Regions from separate parts of the Brenneria nigrifluens DSM 30175 genome, predicted to be linked through region 2. Evidence: predicted binding sites of a transcription regulator. Region 2 holds the regulator's gene; the other holds the start of a gene.
What was found. The regulator Fur, encoded in region 2, represses iron uptake genes when iron is present. The targets are predictions, from matches to a motif close to ATAATAATGAGAACNACTATCAA.
Positions count from the first base shown of each region.

Region 1 (5,935 bases), 890 kb from region 2:
TTTGGGTTGAAATTTCACCCCGACTTCCTTCTGTTCGCCGGTAGTGGGCTTAAAGGGATCGGAACCCGGTGCACCGGAACTCAGGTTTGGTTCGAACGATGTACTGTAGCTGATATAGGGAGAAATACCGTTATCAAAGGCGTATAGCAGACCGGTACGGCCGGTGAATTTGCTATCGTTTTGCTGCTCGGTAGTGTTGTTGGTACGGTCCAGCGTGCGCACCTCGCTCCAGTCATGGCGGCCGGACAGGAGCAGATTCCAGTTATTCCACTCCAGTTGATCCTGCAAGTAGACGCCCACCTGATCGAGCTTTTTCTTGGTACTATCAAATAACGGCAACTCGCCAATCGTAATGCCGTAAACCGGGTTGGCCCAGTCAAATGAACACTTGTCGCAAGAGAGCCGCCAATATTTATAATCGCGGTTTTGCCACTTATAATCCAGACCTCCGATGGCGCTGTGCTTGATCTGTCCAGTATAGAACTGTGCTTTCAACTGGTTATCCAGCCCAAGCTCATCAACCTTGGTTTGCTCTTTTGCAGGACGGCGCCCCAAAATGGTATCGGTATATGTCTCGCTGCCCGTGGTATAAACCAGATATCTATAGGTTTCATCCAACCGCGAGTAACGCACATTCTGCTGGAACGAAAATACATCGTTAATGGTGTGATCGAAAATATAGCCAATTGCCGTCTGTTCCCGTTTCGACTGATTATAGCTCGGTTCGCTAACGTTCATATCGTAAGGAATATAACCAGCAACGCTCTCCTTAACGGTACCGTATATTGGCAGGAAATTACGGTATCCGGCTTTCGGGTCGTTCTGATAGCTGGTCAGCAGGGTAAAACTGGTATCGGCATTAGGTAGCCAGGTCAGCGCCGGGGCGATGGCAACACGTTCCCGTTTAGAATCCTTGATGAATTCATGTTTAGTACTGGCAATTCCATTCAGACGGTAGAGCAGAGATTGATCGTCATTCAGCGCGCCGCCGAAATCAAATGCCGCCTCCGCCAGATGCTGATTACCGCCGCTAAACTTCACCTTGCGGATATCCTGCGCCGTCGGGCGCTTGCTGGTCATGCTGACCAATCCGCCGGGGTTGACCTGACCGTACAGCACCGAAGCCGGACCATGCACCAGTTCCACCCGCTCCAGCAGCCAGGGATCAAAAGTTCCTAACGCAGCACCCTGCCCGCTCAGTCCGTAGCTTAAGCCGTCCAGAAATTTAGGTGCAAAGCGAAAGCCGCGCACCACCACCTCATCATTGCGATTGGACGAACCACGGTAGTTGGTAAAGGCGCCGCTGGAATAACTCAACGCGTCCGATACCGAGGAAACCGCCTGGGCGTCCATCTGGTCGCGCGTGACGACGCTAATGGTTTGCGGGGTTTTGATTAATGGCGTGCTGGTTTTCGTCCCGGCGGCGCTTGCTTTGGCGACGATGCCTTTCAACGGCGCGGTAACGCTTTCCGCATTATCGCCTGCCGTAACGACGATGGTGTCATTACCGCCGGTTGTTGCAGCGTCAGTCGTGGCGGCATGGACCAGCGGCGATATCAGCAAAGTAGAAACAATAGCCAGCGGTATACGGTGATTATCAACACGGAAATTAATGAGACATGCTAACGGTTTCTTGGTCGTTTTAAACATAGATTCATCCCTTCAAAAAACAGCCTTGTCGTAAGTTCACTCAAGATGATTTGAGCTTCTTAAACCACCGCAAAGGCCGGAGCACACCTTATCCCCACTAAGTAACAACCGGTTTTCGCGTGGAATATTATGATTTAAAACAATCATATAAATAGCTCTTAATGTTCTCTCAGCGGGAAGAGAGATCGACATATTATTGCAAATGTAAATGAATCTCAATATTATTCGCGTTAACGTCAGAAATTGTAAAGCAACCGCGTCACCTTATCGCTTATGTCATGAAAAGGTAAGGAACGTAAACGTAACGAAAATCTCCGAGAGGTTTTAATGCTTAAAAAACAACCACCTGGAACTGCCACTGCGTTTCTCTCATCCGCGTCGGCAGGGGACTATCTCTGGTGGCGGCAGATAGCCGGAATCGGCACACCCTTAGTGGAAATCTGGAATGAAAAACAGGTTTGCATAACTTTTTTCTGGCGCGACCCGGCTGGTGACGAACATCGTTCCGCCATTCAGCAGGTTTATATTGATATCAATGGCGTTACCGATCATCACAGCGTTACGCCGCAAAGCATGCAACGTTTGTCCGGCACCGACGTCTGGCACTGGTCGCTGACTATCGAAGCGCAATGGCGCGGCAGCTACAACCTAATCCCCGTCACCCGCGAACAGCTACCGCCAGAATTTTATGGCGATGAGGAACAGCGCAGCCGGCAACAGCGTGAATGGTGGTGCTCGCTGTTTGCTTATGCCATTGCCGATCCCCTGAATCCGTTGAAACCTTACAGCGCCCATTGGGGAAACGTCCTTTCCCCCGCTCATATGCCCGCTGCGCCTGCTCAGCAGGCATGGCGACAGTGGGACAGCGGCGCGGCTCCGCAACCGGATCCCCGGCGGCTGCGACTTTTCCCGTGGCAAAGCGAACGACTGGGGAATCAACGGCGCATCTGGCTGTATACCACAGGCTTCAGCGAGACAGAGACGTCACGTCCGCTGGTGATCGTGCTGGATGGTCAGAAATGGGCGCAACAGCTTCCGCTGTTTTCCGCGCTGGATGCAGAAACGGCCGCTGGACGCCTGCCAGCGGCGGTGTGGTTATTCGTTGACGTGATCGACATGCAATACCGCGAGCGGGAACTGACCTGCAATGCGGATTTCTGGTTGGCGGTACAGGAGGAACTGCTGCCGCTGGCGGCACGGTATGCCGCCTTTAGCGACGATCCCGATCGCACCGTGGTATCGGGACAGAGCTACGGCGGGTTGTCCGCACTTTACGCCGGCCTGTTCTGGCCGCAACGCTTTGGCCGGGTACTTACCCAGTCGGGCTCTTTCTGGTGGCCGAATATAAAAAGCCTTACGCCCGCAGCCCGCCGTCCGGAGCATGACGTTGGCTGGCTGATCAAGCAGGTTAGGCAAGGCGCCGGCAGCCAATCGCCGCTGACCGTCTTTCAGGAAGCAGGGAAGCGTGAAGACGATATCAACATGGTAAATCAACAAATGTATCAGGCGCTGATTGCCGCCGGCCACCAGGTGAACTATCGGGTGTATGACGGCGGGCACGACTCGCTGTGCTGGCGAGGCGGATTAATTGACGGATGCCGCTGGCTATTGTCCGGCGGCATCACACCAACAGACCATGAATTGACAGGTGAACGCGATGAGTCAGGAACAGTTGAACCCTTTTGATGACGACAGCCTTACATTTTTTGTGCTGATCAACGAGCAGCAGCAGTACAGCTTATGGCCGGCGTTTGCCGTGCTGCCGGCAGGCTGGGAGAGCGTATACGGGCCGCACTCCCGCGCGGCATGTATTGAATATACTGAAAAACACTGGCTCGATATGCGCCCCGCCAGTCTGCGCGCCGCATCTTAAGCACAATGCCAAATGCAGTAACCCGCCGGGTGCTGCCTTTCCCATTTGCCAAGCAAGGAAAACACCGTGTCAGAAACAGGATTAGCGCCTGAGATACAGGCGGATTTTCAGGAACTGCCCCTGGTGGCGGCCCAACCCGGTATCTGGTTCGCCGAGCAGATAGCCGCCCAGCGTAATGCTTTTACCGTCGCCCACGTTATTGAACTGTGCGGCCCGGTGGATAGGGATTGTCTGGACGCGGCAATACGTCAGGGACTGTCTGAAGCCGATACGGTACATGCCCGCTTCTGCCTGAGTGAATCGGATACGCCGGTTCAGCGACTTCCCCGCCGCGTGCAGGCGCCGCAGGTCAATGCGCCGGAATGGCTGGACGTCAGCGAGGAAGGCGAAAACGCCGCCCATGCGTTAATACAGGACGATCTGGCAAGCGATCTGCCCGCCGATGGCGCGCGCCCGCTTTACCGCCAGGTGCTCATGCGGGTATCCGCACAGCCGGAGCGCTGGTTCTGGTATCAGCGTTTCCATCATCTGATGCTGGACGGTTTCAGTTTTGATGCGCTGACCCGACGCATCGTGGATATTTACAATGCCCGGCGTAACGGCCAATCCCCCGGCGATACGCCCTTTACCCCGTTCAGCCAGGTGGTGGACGAATATCAGGCATGGCAGTCTTCCGCATCCTGTCGGCGGGCGGCGGCATTCTGGCAAGAACATGCCCGCGATTTACCGGCCCCGGTTTCACTGGCCGGCGAAGTCTGTAGCCCGGTGCCGCAGGGCGCGCGAACGCTGCACCACAGGTTGAACCTGGCCGTGTCGCCGTTTGAGGCGCTTAACGCGGATGAGGATTTAGCGCGGGCCGAACCGGCGGAAATCGTTATGGCGGCGCTGTATATCTATCTGTATCGCATGAGCGGTTCGCCGCGCCTGTCCGTAGGATTCCCTTTTATGCGCCGTATGGGCTCGGCGGCGCTGTGCGCGATCGGCCCGGTGGTGAACGTACTGCCGCTCCAGTTAACGCTGCGCCCGGACATAACGCTGGCCGAGGTGACCCAGGCGTTGCTTGACGAAATCAAGACCGTGCGCCGCCATCAGCGTTACGAAGCGGAGCAGCTGCGCCGCGATCTCGGCCGGGTGGGCAGCAGCGAAGGGCTGTACGGACCGGTCATCAACTTTAAAGTGTATAACGCGGCGCTAAAGCTGGACGGCACCACGGCAATTACCCATACGCTGGCGATGGGGCCGGTGGACGATCTGGAGTTTGAGCTGGGCATTGGTGATGGCAAGCTGCATCTGACGCTGGCGGCAAACCCCGGCCGTTATAATGCGCAAACCCTGCAATGGCACGCGGAACGCATTGCTTACCTGCTGAAACAGCTGCTGCAACAGCCCCGCCAGCCTATCAGCCGCTTCTCTGTGGTCAGTGACGATGAACAGCGGCGTATGGCGCTCTGGGCCTGCGGACCGCGTCTGGCGATGCCGACCGGCGCTGTATCCGTGGTGGACAGACTGCTGCACCAGGTGGAAAAACAGCCGGACGCCGTGGCGGTCCGTTGCGGCGAGGCCAGCCTGAGCTACCGGGAACTCGCCGACCGTGTCATGCAACTGGCGCGCGTACTGATCGCGCGCGGGCTGGGCGCCGAAGATGTGGTTGCCGTCGGTATTCCCCGTTCAACGGACTCACTGGTGGCGATCTTCGGCGTACTGGCCAGCGGCGCTGCCTATATGCCGCTGGATCTGGATTATCCCCGTGAACGTCTGGCGCTGATGTGCGAGGATGCCCGGCCGGCGCTCTTGCTGACCCACCGTACGGTCGCCGAACGGATGCCGGCCCTGCCGCAGACGCTCTGTCTGGATGATGCCGATGCGCAGGCCGCGTGCCGTGAGATGTCGTCAGCCCCGGTGAGAGACGCGGAACGCCGGGAAGCGCTACGCGGCGAGCATCTGGCCTACATGATTTATACCTCCGGTTCTACCGGACGGCCCAAAGGGGTAATGAGCACCCACGGCGGATTACTGAATCTGCTGGCGTCGCACGCCGCTTTCCTGTTCGGTCCGGCGATGGAAACCTTTTCCCGCCGCTACGGCCGTCGCCTGCGCGCGGGCCATACCGCCTCTTTCTCCTTTGACTCATCCTGGGAGCCGCTATTCTGTCTGATCCTGGGCTGCGAGCTGTATATTTTTAACGAGGAACTGCGGCGCGACGCCTGGGCGCTGGTGCAGCATCTGCATCAGACACCCGTCGACCTGATGGACGTTACCCCCTCTTTCTTTTCTCAGATGATCGACAGCGGACTGCTGGAGCCGGGCACGCCCAAACCCGGTTTCATTATGATTGGCGGCGAGGCCGCCACCCCGCGGCTATGGCAACTGATGCGGCAACAGTCGGATATGGCGATCCATAACTATTACGGG
Region 1 covers NZ_CP034036.1:4,229,198-4,235,132, forward strand. Annotated here, with positions in the region: gene EH206_RS19895 (TonB-dependent siderophore receptor) at 1-1,650, opposite strand, end outside; gene fes (enterochelin esterase) at 1,978-3,336, shown strand; gene EH206_RS19905 (MbtH family protein) at 3,308-3,523, shown strand; gene EH206_RS19910 (amino acid adenylation domain-containing protein) at 3,590-5,935, shown strand, end outside.
Region 1: the regulator Fur is predicted to act here: its motif matches at 1,853-1,875, upstream of fes (enterochelin esterase).

Region 2 (14,302 bases):
ATGGCAGTCGGCCCCGGTCAGCGCCACCCAGCAGGGCGAAGTAAAGGTAGCGACAAATTTGCCCAGCGTAATCTCCAGCGCGCCGGCATTTTCCGCGTTGCCCACCAGCAGATTGGCCAGCTTCAGCGCGGGAATATCCAGCGCGCCGGACTGGCTTATGCCCAGACGGCGAAAGCCGAAACGCCCGGTATCCTGCACCGAGGTATGCAAGCCGGCGCGGATAATTTTCAGCATACGCCCTCCCGCCGGGGCACAAACCGCACATTGTCTCCTGGACGCAGCAAGGTCGGCGGCATCTTCAGCGGATTGAACAAGGCCAGCGAGGTGCGGCCGATCAGTTGCCAGCCGCCCGGCGTGGATAACGGGTAGATCCCGGTTTGCGCGCCGCCGATGCCGACCGAACCGGCGGCCACCCGCAGGCGAGGTTCGGCCCGGCGCGGAACATGCAATTTTTCATCCAGCCCGCCCAGATAGGCAAACCCGGGCTGAAAGCCAAGAAAATAGACGATATAGCCGGCGGACGCATGGGCTTCCACCACCTGTTTTTCCGTCAGGCCGCAATGATGGGCGACCAGTTCCAAATCCGGCCCCGACTCGCCGCCATAAACCACCGGGATATCAACGTCCCGGGGATCGAATGCCAGCGACTCGCTCTCTTCCCACCAGCGCTGCAAACGTTCAATGGCGTCCAGCGCCGCCTGTTGCGGGTCTTCCAGCAACACCGTCAGGTTATTCATGCCGGGAATCGCTTCCCGCACCGCTTCGTGGTGATTCAAACGCTGCGCCAGCCCCCAGATGCGCTGCTGGCTTTGCAGCGTCATTGGCGGCTCCAGCTCCAGAACCACGGTACTCTCGCCCAGCAGATAACATCGTGCCCGTTGCAATATTTTCTCCTGCGTCACGTTATGCGCTTTTCCTGTTTATTATGGGGAAAGCAAGAACGATACCGAAATGCCTATTTATGCTTCTTTTTATCGTTTTTTGATGCATGCCGTTAATAAGCAATAAAAAAATAAGCAATAAAAAAGCGCCGACCGTCAGGCCGGGTTGGAAATATCGATAAAGGTTACGTCAAACCCATGCCGTCGGGCCAGCCACTCCCCCAGCGCGCGGATACCGCCCCGCTCCGTGGCGTGATGCCCGGCGGCATAAAAATGCAGCCCCGTTTCACGGGCAATATGGATCGTCTGTTCCGACACTTCGCCGGTAATAAACGCATCGACGCCAAATCCGGCCGCCTGCTCGATAAAACCCTGCCCTCCGCCCGTACACCATGCCAGCCGCTGTATCCGTTGCGGTGCATTATCCCCACAATGCAGCACCGAACGCCCCAAACGGTTTTCCAGGCGACGGCACAGCGCATCGCCGCTCAGCGCCTGGGTCAATTCGCCGTACGGCAGCAGCGGCCCAATGGCGCCCAGCACCTTGATCTCCAGTAAATCAGCCAGTTGGGCGTTGTTGCCCAACCGCGGGTGCGCGTCCAGCGGCAAATGGTAGCCATAGAGGTTAATGTCGTTGACCAGCAGGGTTTTCAGCCGATTACGCTTCATGCCGCTGACAATCGGCGATTCGTTTTTCCAGAAATAGCCGTGATGGACCAGCACGGCATCGGCCTGATGCTCAACGGCGGCGTCCAGCAACGCCTGCGAGGCCGTCACCCCGGTGATGATGCGCCGCACGTCCGCGCGCCCTTCCACCTGCAGGCCATTCGGGGCGTAGTCCTGAAACTCCTCGACGTTAAGCTCCCGGTTAATCAGTTGTTCCAACTCGCTATTGCGCATACGTTCCCTTCTCTGCCTTCTCGTTATCGGTCATTGCCGTCCGCTTCGCCGCTTCAAAGGCCGCCAGCGTCTGCCGTCGCGCCTGTTGATGATCGACAATCGGCAGCGGGTAGTGCAACTCGCGCCGCTGGCGGTCGGCCCATCGATGCGGCTGGTGAATATCTTTATCCGCCACCTCCGCCAATTCCGGCAACCAGCGGCGGATAAAAGTTCCCTGCGGATCAAAACGCTCGCCCTGGGTGGTCGGATTGAAAATACGAAAATAGGGCGCCGCATCCGTTCCGGTGGAGGCCGCCCACTGCCAGCCGCCGTTATTCGCCGCCAGGCTGCCATCCAGCAGCTGCGACATAAAATAGCGCTCCCCCTGGCGCCAGTCGATAAGTAAATCCTTTACTAAAAAACTGGCGCAAATCATCCGCAGGCGGTTGTGCATCCAGCCGGTCTGGTTCAACTGCCGCATCGCCGCATCCACTATCGGATAGCCGGTTTTGCCCTGCTGCCACGCCGCCAGGAAATCCGGCGACTGCCGCCATTGCACCCGCCTCGTCCAGTCGGTAAACGGCTTATGCCGGCACAAATCCGGCCAGAACACCAGCAGATGATGATAAAACTCGCGCCAGACCAGCTCATTGAACCAACTGAATGCCCCGCTTTCGCGCCGTTCCAGCATAGCGGGGCATTCGGCGCGCAGCCGGTTGAAGCACTGGCGCGGCGACAGCACGCCCAACGCCAGGTAGGGCGAGAGTTTGCTGGTGCCTGCCAGCGCGGGTAAATCCCGCTGGCGTGGATAATCCTGCACCTGTTCGCGGCAGAACCGCCGCAGTTGATGCAGAGCCGCCGTCTCCCCGACGGGAAAGTCGCCATCGATGTCCTGCTGCGGATAACTGAACGGCGTTAGCGCCGTAGTGACGGCAACCGCCCCGCCGCGCCGCTGTTCCGGCGCCGGCACGCTGCCGGTATCCGCTTCCAGCAGACGTTGAATAAAGGCCTGACGAAATGGCGTAAAGACCTTGTACATCTCGCCCTTGGCGGTCAGCACGCTACCCGGCGGCAACAGCAGGCCGCCATCAAATCCCCGGCACTCGACGCGCCCGGCCAGCAGCGCCTCCGCCTGGCCGTCGCGCCGGCGTTCGTTGATTTCATACTGCCGGTTATAGAACAGATGGGTAACGGCGTGCTGCTGACAAAAATCCGGCAGCCAGTGCGCCGCGGCGGCAAAATCGGCGCATTCATGGTAATAAAGCGCAATCCCTTTTTCGGCTAACGCCTGCTGCAGCGCGTGTAGATGCGCCAGCAGAAAAGCCGCCTGCCGCGGCGCCATATCGTGCTGCCGCCACTGCTGCGGCGTGGCGATAAACAGGGCCAAAACCCGCGCCTGCGCATCCTGGCAGGCGGCATGCAGCGCCGGATTATCCGTTATGCGTAAATCATTACGCAGCCAAACCAAATGCGTGGTCATAAATCAATCCTCTGGCTGCCGGTTAGTGGTCGTAGCGTAATGTTTCCCTGCGCGTCTTTTATCAGCCGCAACGCCGGACGCAGCACCGGTAATCCCACCGCCATGTCCGGACACGGCGGATCAAAATGGAAATAAGGCGCCAACTGCTCAACCGCAAACGCCAGACGTTTGTGGCCGCCGTCAAAGCGTACCGGATTGCCGAGCAGGCAGGCGCTGATGCCAACCGGGATCTGACCGAACGCCATGCTTTAACCTCATAAAAATCATCCACTGTTATCAGCATAGCCGATCCCACCACCACTCAGGGTAAACGAGAGGAAGAATAAGGTAAGAAATCATGAGATTGGCGCGAAAATTTGCCATCTGGATTCGCCGCGAGGGACTTAGGGAAAGATCAAATGCAGGAGCTTGATAAAAAGGGTCTACCGGTTGCAGGATAAAAAATGCCGTTCACCCACTATGCGTATGTGAACGGCAATGGGTATATGAACGGCATAGTCCAAGAAAAGAGATATTTACTGCGATAAAATCAATAGAAATCGCACGCCGCGTTTTCCGATTGCGCCAGCCACACCGGCTTGTCGCTGGTTTTCAGCCAGACACGGTGCAGATAGCTGTAAAAACGCGCCCGATCGCGGCGAAACAGCATCACCGGTAAGGCGGCGACGCCGATGATTACCACGGCAATACGGCGCAGTACAATGCGATATAAGGGATAAGCAGTGTAGAGTGACATAACGATCCTCCTCTAAAGGCGAGTTCCCCTTGCCAGTTGGTTACTCACATTAACGATAAAACCCATATGGGGAATTGGTTAAAACTTTACCGTTTATAGCGCAAGTTTACTACTCATCGGACCAGAAAAAGATCAAATAATCGCCGGTTTTTTCTCTGTTATGTCATTAGGTTATGGGTTGGTTAACAATAAATATTCAGTTTGTTAAAGAGAAAGGACTTATTACGCAGCGATGGTGCGCTTTCTGGTTATCCGCCGCCTCTCGGCGTAACATGGCTGCCTGGCTCGTTTCACTATTACCTTTCCATTTCCGTTTATTCAGGAAACTCTCATCATGAGTAGCTGGTTAATCTACGCCCTGCTTTCCGCCCTGTGCGCCGCGCTGGTCGCCCTGTTTGGCAAAATCGGCCTGCAAAATCTGGATGCCAATACCGCAACCGCCATCCGCGCCGTGGTGATGGCGCTTTTTCTGGTCGGCGTGGTGGTCGCGCAGGGAAAAGTCGCACTGGTAGGCGAGGTCATGGCCAATAAAAAGGCCCTGTTGTTTATTCTGCTCAGCGGCGTGGCCGGCGCCATGTCGTGGCTGTTTTACTTTGTGGCGCTCAAAAACGGCAATGTCGCCCAGGTGGCGCCGATTGATAAACTCAGCGTGGTGTTTGCGGTGGTATTGGCCGTGGTGTTGCTGGGGGAAAAGATTTCGCTGCTGGCCGGCGCAGGCGTGGCGTTGATTTCAGTTGGCGCGCTGCTTGTCGCGCTGGGATAACAGGCGCCGCATCGCGGCGCCCAAATACACGCTTACTTGGCGTTAGCCAGCACCGCGCCGACAATCTCCACCGCTTCCTTCTCGATGCGCGCCCGGTGCTCCGCGCCGAGAAAACTCTCGCAGTAGATTTTATAGGCTTCTTCCGTACCGGAAGGACGCGCGGCGAACCAGCCGTTATCGGTCATCACTTTCAGCCCGCCAATCGCCGCGCCGTTGCCCGGCGCCGCCGTCAGACGCGCGGTGATCGCATCGCCCGCCAGCGTATCTGCCGACACCTGTTCCGGCGACAGGCGGGATAACGCCGCTTTTTGCGCCTGGGTCGCCGGAGCCTGGATACGGTTATAGCTGGGCGCGCCGAAACGTTTAGCCAGATCATCGTAATGCTGCTGCGGATTTTTCCCCGTCACCGCGGTAATTTCCGCCGCCAGCAGACACATAATGATACCGTCTTTGTCCGTCGACCACGGCGTGCCGTCAAAGCGCAGGAACGATGCTCCCGCGCTCTCCTCGCCGCCGAAGCCGAAACTGCCGTCAAACAGGCCGTCAACGAACCATTTGAAGCCCACCGGCACTTCCACCAGCTTTCGACCCAGCTGCGCGACGACGCGATCGATCATCGCGCTGGAGACCAGCGTTTTACCGACGGCCACCGATTCGCCCCACTGCGGACGATGCTGGAACAGGTAATCGATGGATACCGCCAGATAGTGATTGGGGTTCATCAAGCCGGCCGGGGTAACGATGCCGTGACGGTCGTAGTCGGGATCGTTGGCGAACGCCAGATCGAATTTATCGCGCAACGCCAGCAGCCCGGCCATGGCCGATACCGACGAGCAGTCCATACGGATCACCCCGTCGTGATCCAGCGTCATAAAGCGGAAAGTCTGATCGATGGCGTCGTTCACCAGCGTCAGATCCAGCTTGTAATGCTCGGCGATGCGCTGCCAGTAGGCAATACCGGAACCGCCCAGCGGATCGACCCCCAGTTTCAGGCCCGCGCGCTGAATCGCCGCCATATCCACCACGCCGGACAGCCCTGCAACGTAGGGCTGCACCAAATCCTGTTGGTGCACATAGCCGCTTTTCCAGGCCTGATCCAGCGTAATGCGTTTCACTTCCCGCAGATTATCCGCCAGCAGCGCGTTCGCCCGCTGTTCGATCACGCTGGTGAGGTTGGTATCCGCCGGGCCGCCGTTGGGCGGATTGTATTTAATACCGCCGTCTTCCGGCGGATTGTGCGACGGCGTAATCACAATGCCGTCCGCCAGCGCGCCGCCCTGACGGTTATGCACCAGAATGGCGTTGGAGACGGCGGGCGTCGGGGTAAAGCCATTGTCCTGCTGGACGATAACCTCCACGCCGTTGGCCGCCAGCACTTCCAGCACCGAAATAAAAGCCGGTTCGGACAGCGCATGGGTATCTTTGCCGACATAGCACGGGCCGCTGACGCCCTGCTTTTTGCGTTCTTCCGCAATGGCCTGCGCTATCGACAGAATATGCGCTTCGTTGAAACTATGCCGCCCCGCGCTGCCGCGGTGGCCTGAGGTGCCAAACTTCACCGCATGCGCCGCATTTCCGACTTCCGGACGCAGAACATAATATTGTGACGTCAACTGAGCCACATTGATTAAATCGCTTTGCCGGGTAGGCTGTCCGGCTCTTGGGTGATTAGCCATTGGCGTTTCTCCCTGACGCTGTCATTGATTAGATGGTTCCGCAAACTTTCTCTGTCAGTTCCGCCGGGAACTGCATCGTCAGCATAATGTGTTCGATCATGCTGCGTTTACGGTCGGTGTTGGTATTGGTGATAACCCAGTATGGCGTACCCGGAATATGTTTGGGTTTGGTATGCGTGCCATTCTGCAGCAGGGTTTGCTGGTCGCCGGCGAAATAAACCCGCGTACGGCCATGAAGCGATTCCGTCGCCTGCGCAAATTCCGGCGGCGATAACAGATACAGCGTAGACAATACCAGCATAAAACGGTTGATCGCCTTGTTCTGTTCGGCGTATTCATCCGACAACAGCAGCTCGCGCACCGCCCGAACCCGATCGCCCGGACGCGGGGACGCGGCCGGCTGCGCGTTGCGCGCGCCCTCCTCCGACTGCGTCGCCCTGGACTGACCGGCGGTAAACTTCAGCATGCGGCGTAAAATATCCGATGCGCTTTCACCAATATGCTGCGTATGGCTGGCGATATAACGATAAAGCTCTTCGTCGACCTCAATAGTTTTCATCTTTATCCAGTACTGTTTTTTTACTCAAATCAATCGTCAAGAAGTATACAAGCTATCCGGCGCACTCGAACAGCGGTAGAACGACGACAACGCAAAAACTCGGATTATGCCTTGCCGCCCCTGTTGCTGTTAAAGTGGTCATAGTTGCTTCTTCCCCGGCAACATAACGTCGTAAAGTCATGATACCCTAAGCGCCTATCTCTACTGAATGAACTTCATTATGAAATTGAATTACCGCCGGAAAAATGCGCTTCATCCCAGTGACAGGCTGCCCGTTATCCTGATACACGGCCTGTTTGGCAATCTGGATAATCTTGGCGTGCTGGGCCGAGATTTGCAAAATCAGCACGACGTGCTGCAGCTGGATTTACGCAATCACGGCCTGTCGCCGCGTTCGCCGCAGATGACCTACCCGGCGATGGCGCAGGACGTGGCGGAGCTGATGGACCAACAGCAGATTGAGCGGGCGATTGTTATCGGCCATTCGATGGGCGGCAAAGTCGCCATGGCGCTCAGCGCCCTTATCCCGCAACGGCTGGAAAAGCTGGTGGCCATTGATATCGCCCCGATGGATTATCAGACGCGCCGCCACGACGCCGTTTTCGCCGCCCTCAACGCCGTCACCGAGGCGGGCGCCGCATCGCGTTCCGCCGCCGCCGAACTGATGCGCCGGTTTATTAAAGAAGAAGGGGTGATTCAGTTTCTGCTGAAATCATTCCAACAGGGCGAATGGCGCTTTAACGTGCCGGTGCTGTGGGATCAATACGAAAATATCGTCGGCTGGCAGGAGGTTCCCGCCTGGCCGGAGCCGATTCTGTTTATTCGCGGCGCAAACTCGCCCTATCTGGATGACGTTCATCGCGACGCCCTGCTGCGCCAGTTCCCCGCGGCCCGCGCCTATGTGATAAGCGACGCAGGTCACTGGGTCCATGCGGAGAAACCCGAGGCGGTATTGCGCGCCATTCATCGTTTTCTCGCCGCCGGATAGCCAGGATGCCCGGATTAACCGTTGTCGCCGCCAGCACGGCTGGGGTATGATGGCGCCCGCAGTAGAGGGACGGCTGATTCAGCCACAAGCATTGTAACCACATCATCAAAATGCGCGCGTCGGCGGGCGTTTTGGTCCGAAGACCTTGCAGTATCATTACCTATGGCAAAAGAACAAACGGATCGCACCACGCTGGATCTGTTCGCAGATGAGCGTCGCCCCGGCCGCCCGAAGACCAATCCGCTGTCACGTGATGAACAGCTAAGAATCAATAAGCGTAATCAACTGCGGCGCGACAAGGTACGCGGGTTGCGGCGGGTCGAATTAAAAATCAACGGCGAGGCGGTCGATATCCTGAACAGCCTGGCTGAACAACGGAACATCAGCCGCAGCGAACTTATCGAGCAGATGCTGTTGGCGCAGTTGGCCGAACAAACGTCCTGAGATAACGATCTCTTATGGCTTGAGCGGCGTCATCCCTGACGCCGATAAAAAAACCGGACTTAGAATTTTTCCCAGTTATCCTGGCTGGGCGGCAACGCTTTTGCGGCCGGCGCGGCCGCTACGGCTTTGGGCGCCGGCGCAGACTTCGCCGCGGACCGCGGTTGCAGATTCTGCTGTTCGGAGAGATGGAATAGCGAAACGGTCTGGTTCAGCAGCGCCGCCTGCTCTTCCAGCGACAGCGCGGCGGCCGAAGCCTGCTCCACCAACGCCGCATTCTGCTGAGTCACGCTGTCCATTTCCGCCACCGCCTGCCCGACCTGGGCTATCCCTTTGCTTTGCTCTTCCGATGCCGAGGCAATCTCACCCATGATATTGGTAACATTCGTCACCGCGCGAACAATGTCGTGCATGGTGTTGCCGGCATCCTCAACCAGATTCGAACCGGTATCCACACATCTGACGGATTCGGAAATCAATCCTTCTATTTCCTTGGCCGCCTGGGCGCTGCGCTGCGCCAGGCTACGCACCTCGCCGGCGACAACGGCGAAGCCGCGCCCCTGTTCCCCGGCGCGCGCGGCTTCCACGGCGGCGTTCAGCGCCAGAATATTGGTCTGGAACGCAATACCGTTAATCACCGTGGTAATTTCGGCGATCTTGCGCGAACTGCCGGAGATTTCCGCCATGGTTTTCACCACGTTCTCTACGATATCGCCCCCTTTCTTCGCCGTGGTGGACGCCTGCAAGGCCAACTGACTGGCATGGTTGGCATTTTCCGCGTTCTGTTTTACGGTGGCGGTCAGCTGTTCCATGCTGGCGGCCGTCTCTTCCAGCGCCGAAGCCTGCTGTTCGGTACGTGACGACAGATCGTTGTTTCCCGCGGCGATTTCCGACGCCCCCTGATAAATCGAGTCGGTACTGTTTCTGATGGTGCTGACCGTGTTCGCCAGGCTGGTTTGCATTTCACGCAACAGCGGGAATAACCTGCCGACGCAGTTACGGCCAAAATCCTTGATGGGCTTTCCCAACTGGCCGGAGGCAATCACGCCGAAGTGATCGCGCAAATCATTTAACGGCCGCACCAGGCATGTCACCAGATAGCGATCGGTAAAGAACAGCAGCAGCAGTCCGATAATCAACCCCGTCAGCAGAATATTTTGACCGATGGTGGTGATCTGTTCAAAACGTACGCCGGCCGCGGCAAATTTCTCCGAGCCAGCCTTATTGAAAGCGCTCATTGAAGCCCCGAACTGACGACTCAACGGCGGGACCACATTTTTAGCCTGCTCCTGGTATTCATCAAACTCGTTCGCCGCCGCTTTTTGATATGAAAGCTCAACGCCCTGAACAATCAAATTATGCCAGTCGCGGCTGACCGCCTGAACCAGCGCATCGTCCAGCCCTGCATGGTCGATGCCATAGAATGATACCAAATCCGCTTTTAACGTATTGAGCGCATTCAGCGCCGACGCCTGTTCTTTATCCGCCGTTTCATTATCGCCATTGCGGCGCGCATCCACGGCGCGGGCCAGGCGCGTGACCATCCGGAAATACTGATCGTTGCCCTGATTAACATAATTCATGTTTTGCACCAGCAGACTGCTGGTCTTGGACGTCGCCGTCATCTCCTTGAAGGAAAACATGGTATATAGCGACACGCCGCCCCATAACACGCAGAAAATGCCAAGTACCCACAACATGGCCGTTCTGATGGCAATGTTCTTTAAAAGTTTCATGGTTCACTCCAGACCTAACGCGCATAAAAAAGATGTTTTGATGGTTAATCAGCGTTGAAGTACAAAATTCAAGCCGCCGGGATATGTGGCCACTCCCTGGCGTTGATGTCCCGTAATATTTAACAAATAAAATCACTTAATTAATCGACAAAACTCAGAGAACATTTACCCCTATCACGGCTTTCGCCAGAGTTTGTTTTCTATTCTGTGAACAATTTCATAACCTTTTATAAATACAAATTTCTTGTCCCCCGGAATTTCAGTTAAAAAATACCCGCCACAATTTACTTCTCCTTACCGATACGAGTTTCTCATGCCGGTTGTGTCTGTTATTATTAGTCGATAAGCGGGTAAAAAACGGCACCATACCATTAAGAATCAAGAGGTTATTTAATTCATGGCACTGATAGGAATTTTCTTTGGCAGTGATACCGGCAATACCGAAAACATTGCCAAGACGATCCAACAGCAGCTGGGAACCGACGTTGCTGAAGTTCATGACATCGCCAAAAGCAGTAAAGAAGACCTTGAAGCTTTCGATATTCTATTGCTGGGTATCCCCACCTGGTATTACGGTGAAGCCCAATGCGACTGGGATGACTTTTTCCCTACGCTGGAAGAGATCGACTTTAGCGGCAAACTGGTCGCTCTGTTTGGCTGCGGCGATCAGGAGGATTATGCGGAATATTTCTGTGATGCCATGGGAACCATCCGCGATATCATCGAACCGCACGGCGCGACCATCATCGGACACTGGCCGACGGAAGGCTATTACTTTGAAGCGTCCAGAGGTCTGGCGGATGACAAACATTTCATCGGTCTGGCTATCGACGAAGATCGCCAGCCTGAACTGACCGCCGAGCGCGTTACCGCCTGGGTGAAACAGATCGGAGACGAGCTGAATTTGCCAGAACTGACGGCTTAAAACCACGTTTTGGCTCTGACAACTCCCCCGTCAGAGCCAAATCAATAGAAAAAACCTTTCATTAAGATTGATACATTTTTTTAACTTCCGGCCACAAATCTGTACAATACCCCTATCGGTTTTGTATGTTCTCCATCGTTTTCCTCATTTGCCAACAATGCATTGCGTGCTACCTCTGTATTGTGCGTGGGAATAACCTTGTTAACATTGCATGGTTTCCATTTTGAATGCACGGTTCTATAATTGAGACGCTATTATATTTTTTGAGCCGACCGATGCCATAGGCTAGATAGCCCCCATTGATTAAGTAAGCAACAGGACTAAACCCGCATGACTGACAATAATATCGCATTAAAGAAGGCCGGCCTGAAAGTCACTCTTCCGAGACTGAAAATTCTGGAAGTACTGCAGGATCCGGAGTGTCACCACGTCAGTGCGGAAGATTTATATAAGAAACTGATTGATATGGGCGAAGAGATCGGTTTAGCGACCGTCTACCGCGTACTGAATCAGTTTGATGATGCTGGTATCGTTACCCGCCATAATTTTGAAGGCGGAAAATCGGTTTTCGAACTGACCCAGCAACATCATCATGACCATCTGATTTGCCTGGATTGTGGCAGAGTGATTGAATTCCGTGATGAGTATATCGAAGCGCGGCAACGTGAAATCGCGGAAAGACACAGCATTAAACTGACCAACCACAGTTTGTATCTGTATGGCCATTGCAGTGAAGGGGATTGCCGTGAAGACGAAACCCTGCACGATGAAAAAAGATAAATCAACCGCATAAAAAAATCGCCGGGAGCGATTTTCAACGTCGTTCGCGACGGCCCATAGGGTGACGGGCAGGATAGCCCGTCATAATAAATCGCCGGGGCGATTTTTAACAAAATAAAACCGCCTCGGCGGTTTTATTTTTTTATCCTGTAGACAACCCTGCGGTTATCCCACCCAGGTATCCCGCAGACCCACCGTACGGTTAAATACCAGATGCTGCGGACTGGAATAAACCCGGTCGGCACAGAAATAGCCTTCCCGCTCAAACTGGTACGCTTTTTCCGCTTCCGCCTGCGCCAGGCTTGCCTCAACAAAGCCATGGGTCACTTGCAGCGATTCGGGATTGATGGTTGACAGGAAATCATCCGCCGCCCCGGGGTTGGCCACGCTGAACAACCTATCGTACAGCCGGAATTCCGCCGGCAGGCCATGCGCCACCGACACCCAGTGAATAACCCCTTTGACCTTGCGTCCATCGGCCGGATCCTTACTCAAAGTGTCCGGATCGTAGCTGCAATAGATGGCGGTGATAACCCCCTGCTCGTCTTTATCAATGCGCTCCGCTTTGACAACATAGGCATTGCGCAGGCGAACTTCCTTGCCCAGCACCAGACGCTTATATTGCTTATTGGCCTCTTCACGAAAATCCGCGCGATCGATATACACTTCGCGGCTGAAGGCCACCTGGCGGGAGCCCATTTCCGGCTTATTCGGATGGTTTGGCATGGTAACCAGCTCTTCATGTCCCGCAGGAAGGTTTTCAATCACCACCTTCACCGGATCCAGCACCGCCATGGCGCGCGGCGCATTGGCGTTAAGGTCGTCGCGGATACAGGACTCCAGCGCCGCCATTTCAACGTTATTATCCTGCTTGGTGACGCCGATACGGTAACAAAACTCGCGGATAGACGCGGCGCTGTAGCCACGGCGACGCAAACCGGAAATGGTCGGCATACGCGGATCGTCCCACCCTTCAACAATCTTTTCCGTTACCAGCTGGTTCAGCTTGCGCTTGGACATGATGGCGTATTCAAGATTAAGGCGGGAAAATTCATACTGCCGCGGATGGCAAGGTATGGTGATGTTATCCAGCACCCAGTCATACAGGCGGCGGTTATCCTGGAATTCCAGTGTACATAGCGAGTGCGTCACCCCTTCCAACGCATCGGAAATACAGTGGGTAAAATCATACATCGGATAGATGCACCACTTGTTGCCGGTCTGGTGGTGTTCGGCAAACTTGATCCGATACAGCACCGGATCGCGCATCACGATAAACGACGACGCCATATCAATCTTGGCGCGCAAACAGGCGGTTCCCTCGGCAAAGCCGCCGTTACGCATTTTTTCGAACAGCTCCAGGTTTTCCTGCACGCTGCGATCGCGGTAGGGACTATTTTTGCCCGGCGACGTCAGCGAACCACGGTATTCGCGGATCTGCTCCGGCGTCAGCTCGTCCACGTACGCCAATCCCTTACCGATCAGCTCCACCGCATACTGATGCAGCTGATCGAAATAATCGGAGGAATAACGCACATCGCCGCTCCATGAGAAACCCAGCCAGTTAACGTCGCGTTTGATCGACTCAACGTATTCAATATCTTCTTTTACCGGATTGGTATCGTCAAAACGCAGGTTGCATTGCCCGTTATAGTCCTGGGCGATACCGAAGTTGAGACAGATAGATTTCGCATGCCCGATATGCAGATAGCCGTTAGGCTCCGGCGGGAAGCGCGTCTGAATACGGTCATGCTTACCGGACGCCAGATCTTCATCAATAATCTGGCGGATAAAGTTTGTTGGGCGGGCTTCAGCCTCACTCATGCTTGGTTCCTCAATGCTTAAACGACATATAACCGCTAATGATCCAACAAGCCAAGCCGGGAAACAACCGTTAGTTTGATTAAATTCCCGGTGAGGAAAAAAAACGGAGCGAGATAGCAATCTCGCCCCGCGATTTCATCTATTTACCATGGTTCACACAGTAAGATGGCGCTTTACGCTACGCTTCGCTGACTTTTTTCAGCGCGGACGCGATGGACTCCGCCTGGGTGCCGACCACAATCTGCACATTCTGCTTATTCAGCCGGATAACGCCCGCCGCGCCCAGCCGCTTGGCCAAGGCTTCATCCACCAGGCTGGAATCCGCCACGTTCAAACGCAAGCGGGTGATGCAGGAATCAATGGCCAGCAGATTGTCTTTACCGCCGACGGCCTGTAAATAGCCGCGGGCCAGCGTGGTCATATCGCCCGACGCCGCCGCCGAGGCGTTTACATCATAGCCGTCCGCTTCACTGCCGCTTACCGACAGTTCGCGTCCCGGCGTCAGCAGATTGAAGCGCAGGATGGTGAAACGGAACGCCAGATAGTAAATAACGAAGAACGCCAACCCCTGCGGTATCAACATATACCACTGCGTCGCCAGCGGGTTGCGGGACGACAGCACCATATCAACCAG
Region 2 covers NZ_CP034036.1:3,336,347-3,350,648, forward strand. Annotated here, with positions in the region: gene pxpC (5-oxoprolinase subunit PxpC) at 1-234, opposite strand, end outside; gene pxpB (5-oxoprolinase subunit PxpB) at 228-884, opposite strand; gene EH206_RS15565 (type 2 GTP cyclohydrolase I) at 1,038-1,781, opposite strand; gene phrB (deoxyribodipyrimidine photo-lyase) at 1,771-3,240, opposite strand; partial or broken gene EH206_RS15575 (2-thiouracil desulfurase family protein) at 3,270-3,485, opposite strand; gene EH206_RS15580 (YbfA family protein) at 3,770-3,976, opposite strand; gene EH206_RS15585 (EamA family transporter) at 4,311-4,739, shown strand; gene pgm (phosphoglucomutase (alpha-D-glucose-1,6-bisphosphate-dependent)) at 4,772-6,415, opposite strand; gene seqA (replication initiation negative regulator SeqA) at 6,444-6,974, opposite strand; gene ybfF (esterase) at 7,195-7,962, shown strand; gene ybfE (LexA regulated protein) at 8,125-8,406, shown strand; gene EH206_RS15610 (methyl-accepting chemotaxis protein) at 8,466-10,139, opposite strand; gene fldA (flavodoxin FldA) at 10,537-11,064, shown strand; gene fur (ferric iron uptake transcriptional regulator) at 11,395-11,844, shown strand; gene glnS (glutamine--tRNA ligase) at 12,010-13,668, opposite strand; gene nagE (N-acetylglucosamine-specific PTS transporter subunit IIBC) at 13,847-14,302, opposite strand, start outside.